DNA from 4 places in the Neobacillus sp. MER 74 genome. Region 2 is predicted to be linked to each of the others. Evidence: riboswitches for the same ligand, from Rfam matches in the RefSeq annotation. Region 2 holds a riboswitch; each other region holds the start of a gene.
The links. A riboswitch is a leader RNA that binds a small molecule or an ion and turns the genes downstream of it on or off. The one in region 2 is predicted to bind thiamine pyrophosphate.

Region 1 (2,205 bases), on a different contig from region 2:
GATAAAGGATTTTCACTTGAGAAATGACATTTTTGCTTCCCATTTCAATCATTCGTTCATTCATTTTTGAAATCACCGAAAATAATTCGTGGAGTTCGCCTTCCATGGTTGTTTCTAACGGGTGTACCTCATATTTCACACCAGATTCAGCAATGACTTTAATCGCTTCATCAACGTATGGAATAACGTCCTCGCCATTCGTTGTTTTCGGGATGATTTGAATGCTGATTAATGTATTCGCCATGTTTTTCTACCCCCTATTGTTTTGGTAAAAACTCATTTGTAAATGCTTTTTTCGCATCTAATTTCTTGTCAAGAAGCTTATTCTCATACATCCATTGAGCATAATTTTCCCAAACCTCTTGCTTTTGAATTCCCCATTCCTTTGCATCATCCCGATATTTCGGAGACAACCATTCTTGACTCTTCTTTACAAGCTTTGGATCTAAATCCGGTGCGGCTTTAATCAGGATATCTGCAGCTTGATCAGGGTTTTTAATCGCAAATTCATAGCCCTCGGCAGCGGCTTTTACGAATGCCTTAACCGTTTCAGGGTTTTGTTCGATCATTTTTTCGTTGGTTTCTAAAACAGGTGTATAGTAGTCCAGTTTGTCAGAGTAATCTGTTAAGTAAACCATATTAATCTTTTCATTTCGAAGCTCCGCTTCTACACCAGTCCATCCATAGTAAATCCAAGCAAAATCGATGTCTCGTTTCACAGCCGTAAAAAAGTCCGTATCCCCCATGTTCACGATTTTCACCTTATTGTCATCGGCGTTTTCCTTTTTCATGAGAGAAGTGATGACAGATTTTTCGACTGGCGAACCCCATCCGCCGTATGTTTTTCCTTCAAAATCCTTCGGAGATTGAATCTTTTTGCCAACAGGTGAAGCGAATCCAGATGTATTGTGCTGAATCACTGCAGCGATCGATACGAGCGGCACCCCTTGTATACGTGCCTGGGTAATTGCTTCTTGGTAGCCAACACCAAATTGCGCCTTGCCAGAAGCTACTAGTTGATCAGCACCGGACTCGCCCGGCATGATAATATCCACATCCAAGCCCTCTTTTTTAAAGAATCCTTTTTCTTTTGCTACATATAATCCAGTATGATTGGTATTTGGAGTCCAATCCAGTACAATTGAGACCTTTTTAAGCGGCTGTTTTTTTTCTTTTGTGTTTTCTGTTTCTTTTTTGCTGCTGCATCCAGTCACTAGAAGGACTGAAAGGAGTAGTACTAGCCATTTCTTCATGTTGTATCCCCCATATGTAAAATAAAATCTAAAGTGAAACAAATGAAATAGAGCGAAACCTCAGTGTTAGTTAGAGGGCAAAAACTTGCTTAAATAAAATAAAGCACTCAGGCAAAGAACCTGAGTGCATATCAGCAAACAATTAATTGTTTAAGAATATGTTCCCTCCGCCGGTATCAACCAGATCAGGTTCCAAGGGTAATCGTCTTACGGACTAAATCTCAACCGGCAACACCGGTTCCCCCACATTTCATCGTTTTTCAGTTATTATTTTACTATTATATCAGTCAAGGCAGTCAATGCCAACTTATTTAATGTATTTATGCTTCTTTACAGCTGCCTTCCCTTTCCCGTATACGTATGAACCTACTTCAAATTGGCAATGGCCTGTATCCAATCCTTTCAACTAATACAAAAAAGATGCCCCATTCCAATGGAACATCTTTTTCTATTGAACCTTATCCTATTTGCTCCTCTGTCCCTGTTTCTTCAGAAGTCACATCCTCAATGGAAACAAACTCCTCCGACATTGGACGAAGTTTCTTGGATATCGCATGCTCCTGAAGGCAAAGACCTTCCGCCAGATGACGCTTTACAATTGTGTTTCCCACTTCAGGGGTTACATTTTTATACCAAGTCCCGGACGGATAGACGATGGCAACGGGAGCGTCCTTACATCTCCCATTGCAACTCGTTCTTGTTGTATGTATGTGTGAATCTAAGTTTAAATTTGGTCACCTCAGAAGAGCGATCTTGTCTGGCTTTTTTTAATAAGAATATTGACTCCTCTGTCATGACGCCAGTATAATGCATCATCTTGTTATTCACCGCTTCATTCACGGCAAAAATGTAGTCATTTATAGCTATGGCTTTTAAAGTGTCATGCCTTCTATCTTGTTTGACTGCCCTCCAAAAGTCTGACTTTTCCCTGAGGATTGAGAAGGTTATGAAA
Region 2 (2,205 bases):
GTTTTAACCCCTTTAACCTGACCGTTTTCAAAAATAAATGAAAGAACCTCCGTATTTTGACGAATTTCCGCTCCGAAATAAACAGCCGCATTTGCAAACGCTTTTGTTAACTTTGCTGGCTGCACATGTCCATCGTTAGGGAGATACATACCTCCAACAACACTTGGTGCCAAAGACGGTTCCATTTCTAGTAATTCCGTTGAATCCAGCCATTTTATCATTGGATCCCAATTCCTTTGATAGTTGACCTGTTTTTTTACTTCTATTGCTATTTCTTCCGTTTCTGCAATCTTCAGCATTCCTTTATTCACAAACTCGATATCAATTCCTGTATATTCATATAACTCACTTGATAGTGTAGAAAACATTGCTTGACTCTTTAATGCCAATTGGAATAAAGGACCATCTTGTTCAATCTCCGCTTGTGCTGCCAGCATACCAGCCGCCGCACTGGAAGCTTGGCAAGCCAATCTATCCTTCTCAATTATGATTACTTTTTTGCCCATTTTTGATAGTTGATAGGCAATAGAGGATCCGTTAATCCCCCCTCCGATAATGGCAACATCAAATGAATTTCCCACTTGTTCCATCTCCATCTCTTAATACATTTAAATAAGCCTTTACTGCTACTAATGGATCGCGAGCTTCTAATACTCCTGACATGACAGCGATTCCTTTTGCCCCAGCATCTAGTACCCGCCCTGTATTCTCGGGAGTTATGCCTCCAATGGCAATAACCGGAACCTCTAATTGTGTAATCCTTGATAATTCATCAAGACCTCTAGGGGGCATTCCTGGTTTTGATTGCGAAGGGAAGACATGACCGAAAAGGACGTAATCAGCACCCTTTTCTTTTGCTTTTTGTCCCTCCACGTAGGAATGGATGGAACTTCCTACCCTAAGCTGAGGAAAATTCCCTTTGACAATGGCTGCATCTAAACTATGAAAAGCTAATTGAACCCCGCCAGCCTTTGTAACTAAGGCAACATCCACACGATCATTGATGATAATCTTTAATAACGGCAGGTTTGTCATTGTTAGAAGTTCCACTGCTTGAAAAAGTTCCCTCGCTGTTTTTTGTTTTTCGCGTAAGTGAATCGCGGTTACATACGGATGAATATCCATGACAATTTCACATAGCTGCTCGATCGGCATTTGACCATTGGATATAATATGTAACTCTTTAACACTAGTTAAAATACAAGTCACCCCCTATAATCCAGAATCTGAAGCTCAATGAAATAAAGTGAAAAACAAAAAACCACTTCCTTTTGATAAGAAAGTGGTTGATAATTTGAAATATAAACATGATCCTTCAAATATCCATGTTTCCACTTCCCTACGCTGGTATAACCCAGATCAGGTTCATAGAGTCCCGAAGTATCACTTCAATCTCAGCCCTTTAAAAAGGCACCTCTAGCGGATTGTTATCTATTCATTTTTAAAAATTCCCTTGCATGGATAATGTTAACACGTCGATTAGAAATGTCAAATAAATTCTTTTTATACCTTTCATATATTCTGATCTCTCACCTATGCATGGAAAAGGATTATTTTACTATGGTTAGTTTTTGGCCAATGTAGATTGGTTGATTAGGATCGAGGTTATTGGCTTTAACGATGGAGTCAATCGTAACCCCATTCTTCTGGGCAATTTTCCAGAGAGAATCGCCCGCAACAACGGTGTAAACAACAGTTGATACCGTTGGGAGGGTTACAGTAAATTTTGCTACATACCCAGAATCCAAAGTACTGCTGTCTTTCTTGTATTCGATTGAATACCAGTCTCCGATTGCGGAATAAATTTTTATATCTGTATTCATCGGAAGCACAATCTTTGTATCATACTGAGTTCCAGGATTGGTTCTAACATTGACGTTTGTCCTTGTCCTCGCCTTTTCGATTGCTTGAATCTCCTGATTGGATGGAACTTTAATTAATGGTTTGGAGACATATCCTTTCAGAACCGCACTGATAATCCTGTACTCAATTTGATACCAATCACCCGTTTCTCCAGTTATCACCACTTCTGAACCAGCAGGGATTGTTGTTAGGATGGTGCTTTGAGTGGTGGCTGCCGAGCGTAAGTTGGAATTTTTCAAGGTTAAACCGAAACCTTCTGTAATCAGAATGGATTTGTCACGTGCTGTATATTCATTCTTATTCCCAGCAAGATCGGTGAGTTTTACAATTGGATAGTAATTT
Region 3 (2,205 bases), on a different contig from region 2:
TTTGTGAAAGAAGGGGAAACTGTTACAAAAGGACAAAAGCTCTTTTCTTATGAAGGATCAACAGTCGCGGCTGAGCTAGGACAAGCAGAAGTAAATAAAAAGCTAGCAGAAACAAGTGTTACTCAGATGAAAGAGCAAATCACTTCATTAGAGCAGGATATACGAGAAGCTGAGTCAACCACTACAACCACTACAACAGATACAACTGATACAACTGATACAACTGATACAACTGATACAACCAATACCACTGATGCAGTTGATATAGCTAACATAGCTACTAAAGCTAGCACGATCCAGTCAATTCAAGCTGAACTAAATAAAGTAAAAGCTGAGCTCCTTGCAGCAGATCTAAAAGTAGAAAAATATACGTTGCAGGCTGAAAAGCTAAAATCTGAGCTCGAAACATTAACTGTCATCAGCAACACTGCTGGTGTAATATCAAACCTGAACCAAAATGTAGGTCAAGGTTTTCGAGCAAAAGAAAATCAGCAACTAGCAATCATGCAAATCGCTTCAAATGATCCGTTTCAAATTGAAGGAAAGCTAACAGAAGCAGAAAAAGCAAAAATTACATCAGGCCAATCTATTACAGTAACTTCTAATGTAGTAGCCAATAAGAAATGGAAAGGAAAAATTTCGGAGGTTAGTGATTATCCTACATATAAAACAAATGCAAATAAGAATAAAGATATACAACAAGAAACTAATCCATACTATTCCTTTAAAGCAAGTCTAGATTCACAAAAGGGCCTATATCCTGGCTACAATACCATGCTAGACGTAGTAGTGCAGTCAAAGCAGTTGCTAGCAGTTCCTGAAACGAGCATCATGGGCTTTGGAAAATCCACCTATGTATATGTACAAAAAAAAGGAAAGATTCAGAAACAAAAGGTAGAAACTGGTCAAAAAGGAGGCAAATGGGTTGCCATACTTAAGGGTTTAAAGGAAGAAGACAAAATAGAAGAAAACCCATCCTGGATTGTTCGCCTTGGTACATCTCTTTTTGATTAGTATTTTACAGGTAAATTATGGTTCATCCTAAACATAATATCGAAACACGACTATATTACTATAATTAATATTATGTATTTCATTTTAACCGATACTCATATATAATGTAGCTTAATTGAATATAAATAACTAGGGGTGTCCAATAAGTTGGGCTGAGAAAGAAACACGCTGAAGTTTCTTGACTCTTGGGACCTGATCTGGATCATACCAGCGTGGGGAAGTTAGAATAGACAATCTTCGATGCAACTATACTTCTGCATACATTTTAGCCGGGTCCAACCATTTATGGTCCCGGCTTTTTGATGTACTTTTATACGCTTATTTACTTGTTATGTTCTGTATCTCGTCCTTTATATTCAAAAAAAAAAGGAGAGATTTATTATGTCAACGACTGCATTAAACGAACAAAATATTTCCATCATGTCTAGTTTTCCAGGAAGTAAAAAAGTATATGTAACAGGCTCGAGATCCGACATTAAAGTACCAATGCGTGAAATTGAGTTAAGCCCTACAACGGGAACGTTTGGTGAAGAGGAAAACCTTCCTATACGCGTATATGATACAAGCGGTCCTTATACGGATCAGAATTATTCTGTTGATATTTCAAAAGGCCTTCCTGCCATTCGAAGCACATGGATCCATGAACGGGCAGATGTTGAAGAATATGAAGGTCGAGAAATTAAGCCTGTAGATAATGGGTATAAGGATGAAAAAGATCCTCGTGCCAATCATAACGTGTTTCCGGGTTTGAAGCGCAAACCATTACGTGCAAAAAAAGGAAAAAATGTTACACAGCTTCACTATGCAAAAAAGGGAATTATTACTCCTGAAATGGAATTCATCGCAATAAGGGAAAATATGAAACCTGAATTTGTGCGTGATGAAGTTGCAAAGGGTCGAGCGATTATTCCTTCTAATATCAATCATCCAGAGTCAGAACCTATGATAATAGGACGTAATTTTCATGTTAAAATCAACGCGAATATCGGTAACTCTGCTGTTTCATCATCCATCGAACAAGAGGTTGAAAAAATGACATGGGCGACACGTTGGGGTGCTGATAATATTATGGATCTATCAACAGGTAAAAACATTCATAAAACAAGAGAATGGATTATTCGAAACTCAGCCGTTCCTGTCGGCACCGTCCCCATTTATCAAGCACTTGAAAAAGTAAATGGTGTTGCTGAA
Region 4 (2,205 bases), on a different contig from region 2:
ATGTAACTACCCCTTCATCCTTCGATAAGGGATTAAGTGTATACACACCAGGTAAATCAGTCAAATGACCAATATTATTTTTAAAAACACCAACTTTTTTTTCAACGGTGACACCGCTCCAATTACCAACATACTCATAGGAACCTGTAAGATTATTAAATAATGAAGTTTTCCCAGTATTAGGATTTCCAATAAGTGCGATGTCCATTATATTCTCTCCACTTTCATTCGAACTGCTTCTCTACGGCGAATACCCACACATTGTCCGCAAGATTCAATCATAATTGGACCGCCAAATGGCATGACACACTTTACACACACTTCAGAGCCTTCAGTAATCCCTAAGTCAAGTAATCGTCTTTGTACCAGGTGACCTACAAGAGAAATATCAATAATTTTCCCTTTATCTCCTACTTTTAATGAACCAAACATGTATATCACCCTATCTCCACTAATTGAGAATGATTATCTTTCTTGTATTTTAACACTTTTTTTGAGATAAAAAGCTTAATAAATTTGTCAAAAGTTTGAAGAATTTTCATGAATCAACGACAATCGCTTTATAAAAAAAATAGAAAAGAGCTTGAAGCCCTTTTCCATTCGTATTACTAATAAATGTTATTTTGAAAATAATCTCTTTGGTACCGCACTCATTACAATGATGATAATGATTGCACTGATGATGAAGCTTGGCAGCATGAATGTTCCATTATATAGGAGTGAGTAAATGGCCACCGGCTGCCCCTTTGGCGCATATTCACCGAAGAACACGATGCCAGAAATAACATGGCAGATGTATCTTAAGGCACTTCCTAAGAATGCACCGATAATAACATATGTCATCCACTTACCTTTTTCATTTTTGGATATCGCCTCCTTCACCAGACCAGTAAAGACACCCGCTAACCCTACAACTGAAAAGGCAAGAAAATAATCAATAAATCCTTGTAAGAATGTGTATACTTGAGCGAATCCAAGGATAACCTGCAATAAACCTAGTAAAAATCCTGTTAACAAGCCCCCTTTTATCCCCCAACGATAAGCAATTAAAAAGATAGGTACCATGGCAATTGACACCGAACCTCCCTGTGGCCATATCTTTAAAGATAGAATTCCGGCTAGAAAATCCAATAAATAAGCTAAAGCAGAAAAAACTGCCACCTCAGCGATAAATAATGTGTTGCTTCTTTTTTGATTCACAACGTCTCCCCCAATTTTTGGACTCGTTAGAAGTCTTCCTATTACAAGATGTGCAATAAAATAAAGAACAAAAAAAGCAATGCACGACGCTAAGGATTGTCTGCATTGCTTTCATAATCGGCAAACCACATCCCTACGCTAGTGTTAACTAACAGGTTCATAGGGTCAGAACTTAACCGTTCACTCTCAGCCGCAAGAATAGCAGCTCCCCCTGTGGAAGTATTCAATTGTTTCCATAGAAAAAAATATACTCTTCTTTATTCACATTTACAAGGAAAATATACTTTCTTATCGTTATTATTACCTAGTCGAATCAGCAATTAAGACTATATGAATAAAATTCAAGACTTTTATTTTAAAATAAAGGAGGTATTTCTATTTATGTCTCGAATAAGTACAGTAAGGAGTTTTTTGTCAATAACATAGGGGGAAGACGGCATGTTCACGGAAAACCAAACAGATTTAATTGATTTTTTCAATCAAAATAAACAGAAATTAATTCAAGATTGGGAAAATGCCATTGTTACCACTAATACGGATCCTTTTAAGTTAAAAATTCACGAAAACGGCGAGGCTCTGCTCGATGTTTTACTTAATATGCATAAAATGACGGAAAAAGACCTTTTAGACATAATTGAAAAACTTGCTATTGAAGTATCGGAAGAAAGAGTTTTGGCTGATATTAACCTTGGTGATTTTGTTTATAATGTTAATCTTGGCAGAACAGTTCTATACAGCCATTTAAGCATTACTGGGATTCCATGGGCAGCCATGCAGGAAGCATTAAACAATGTAAATTTTTGTTTCGATAAATTTTTATACTATGCTGTATCCCATTACTCAGAAGCAAAAAACAAAATTATTGAAGAAAAAACAATGCACATTGATTCTACACATCAGGATCGATTAACATTGCTTGGGCAAATGACCTCAAGCTTTATTCATGAGTTTAGAAACCCCTTGACATCTGTTCAAGGATTTATCCAATTACTGAAAGCTGATCAT

Region 1: another riboswitch for thiamine pyrophosphate. It lies ahead of M3610_RS23045 (ABC transporter substrate-binding protein); the one in region 2 lies ahead of tenI (thiazole tautomerase TenI).
Region 3: another riboswitch for thiamine pyrophosphate. It lies ahead of thiC (phosphomethylpyrimidine synthase ThiC); the one in region 2 lies ahead of tenI (thiazole tautomerase TenI).
Region 4: another riboswitch for thiamine pyrophosphate. It lies ahead of thiT (energy-coupled thiamine transporter ThiT); the one in region 2 lies ahead of tenI (thiazole tautomerase TenI).

Annotation. Positions count from the first base shown of each region.
Region 1 covers NZ_JAMAUV010000022.1:49,056-51,260, forward strand. Annotated here, with positions in the region: gene M3610_RS23040 (MTH1187 family thiamine-binding protein) at 1-244, opposite strand, end outside; gene M3610_RS23045 (ABC transporter substrate-binding protein) at 258-1,253, opposite strand; TPP riboswitch at 1,399-1,508, opposite strand; gene M3610_RS23050 (hypothetical protein) at 1,712-1,864, opposite strand; partial or broken gene M3610_RS23055 (transcriptional regulator) at 2,031-2,189, opposite strand.
Region 2 covers NZ_JAMAUV010000012.1:37,824-40,028, reverse strand. Annotated here, with positions in the region: gene thiO (glycine oxidase ThiO) at 1-581, opposite strand, end outside; gene tenI (thiazole tautomerase TenI) at 565-1,209, opposite strand; TPP riboswitch at 1,320-1,428, opposite strand; gene M3610_RS18575 (outer membrane protein assembly factor BamB family protein) at 1,551-2,205, opposite strand, start outside.
Region 3 covers NZ_JAMAUV010000004.1:49,181-51,385, forward strand. Annotated here, with positions in the region: gene M3610_RS08835 (efflux RND transporter periplasmic adaptor subunit) at 1-1,014, shown strand, start outside; TPP riboswitch at 1,136-1,250, shown strand; gene thiC (phosphomethylpyrimidine synthase ThiC) at 1,396-2,205, shown strand, end outside.
Region 4 covers NZ_JAMAUV010000001.1:744,517-746,721, forward strand. Annotated here, with positions in the region: gene feoB (ferrous iron transport protein B) at 1-208, opposite strand, end outside; gene M3610_RS03695 (FeoA family protein) at 208-432, opposite strand; gene thiT (energy-coupled thiamine transporter ThiT) at 619-1,200, opposite strand; TPP riboswitch at 1,314-1,422, opposite strand; gene M3610_RS03705 (histidine kinase N-terminal domain-containing protein) at 1,639-2,205, shown strand, end outside.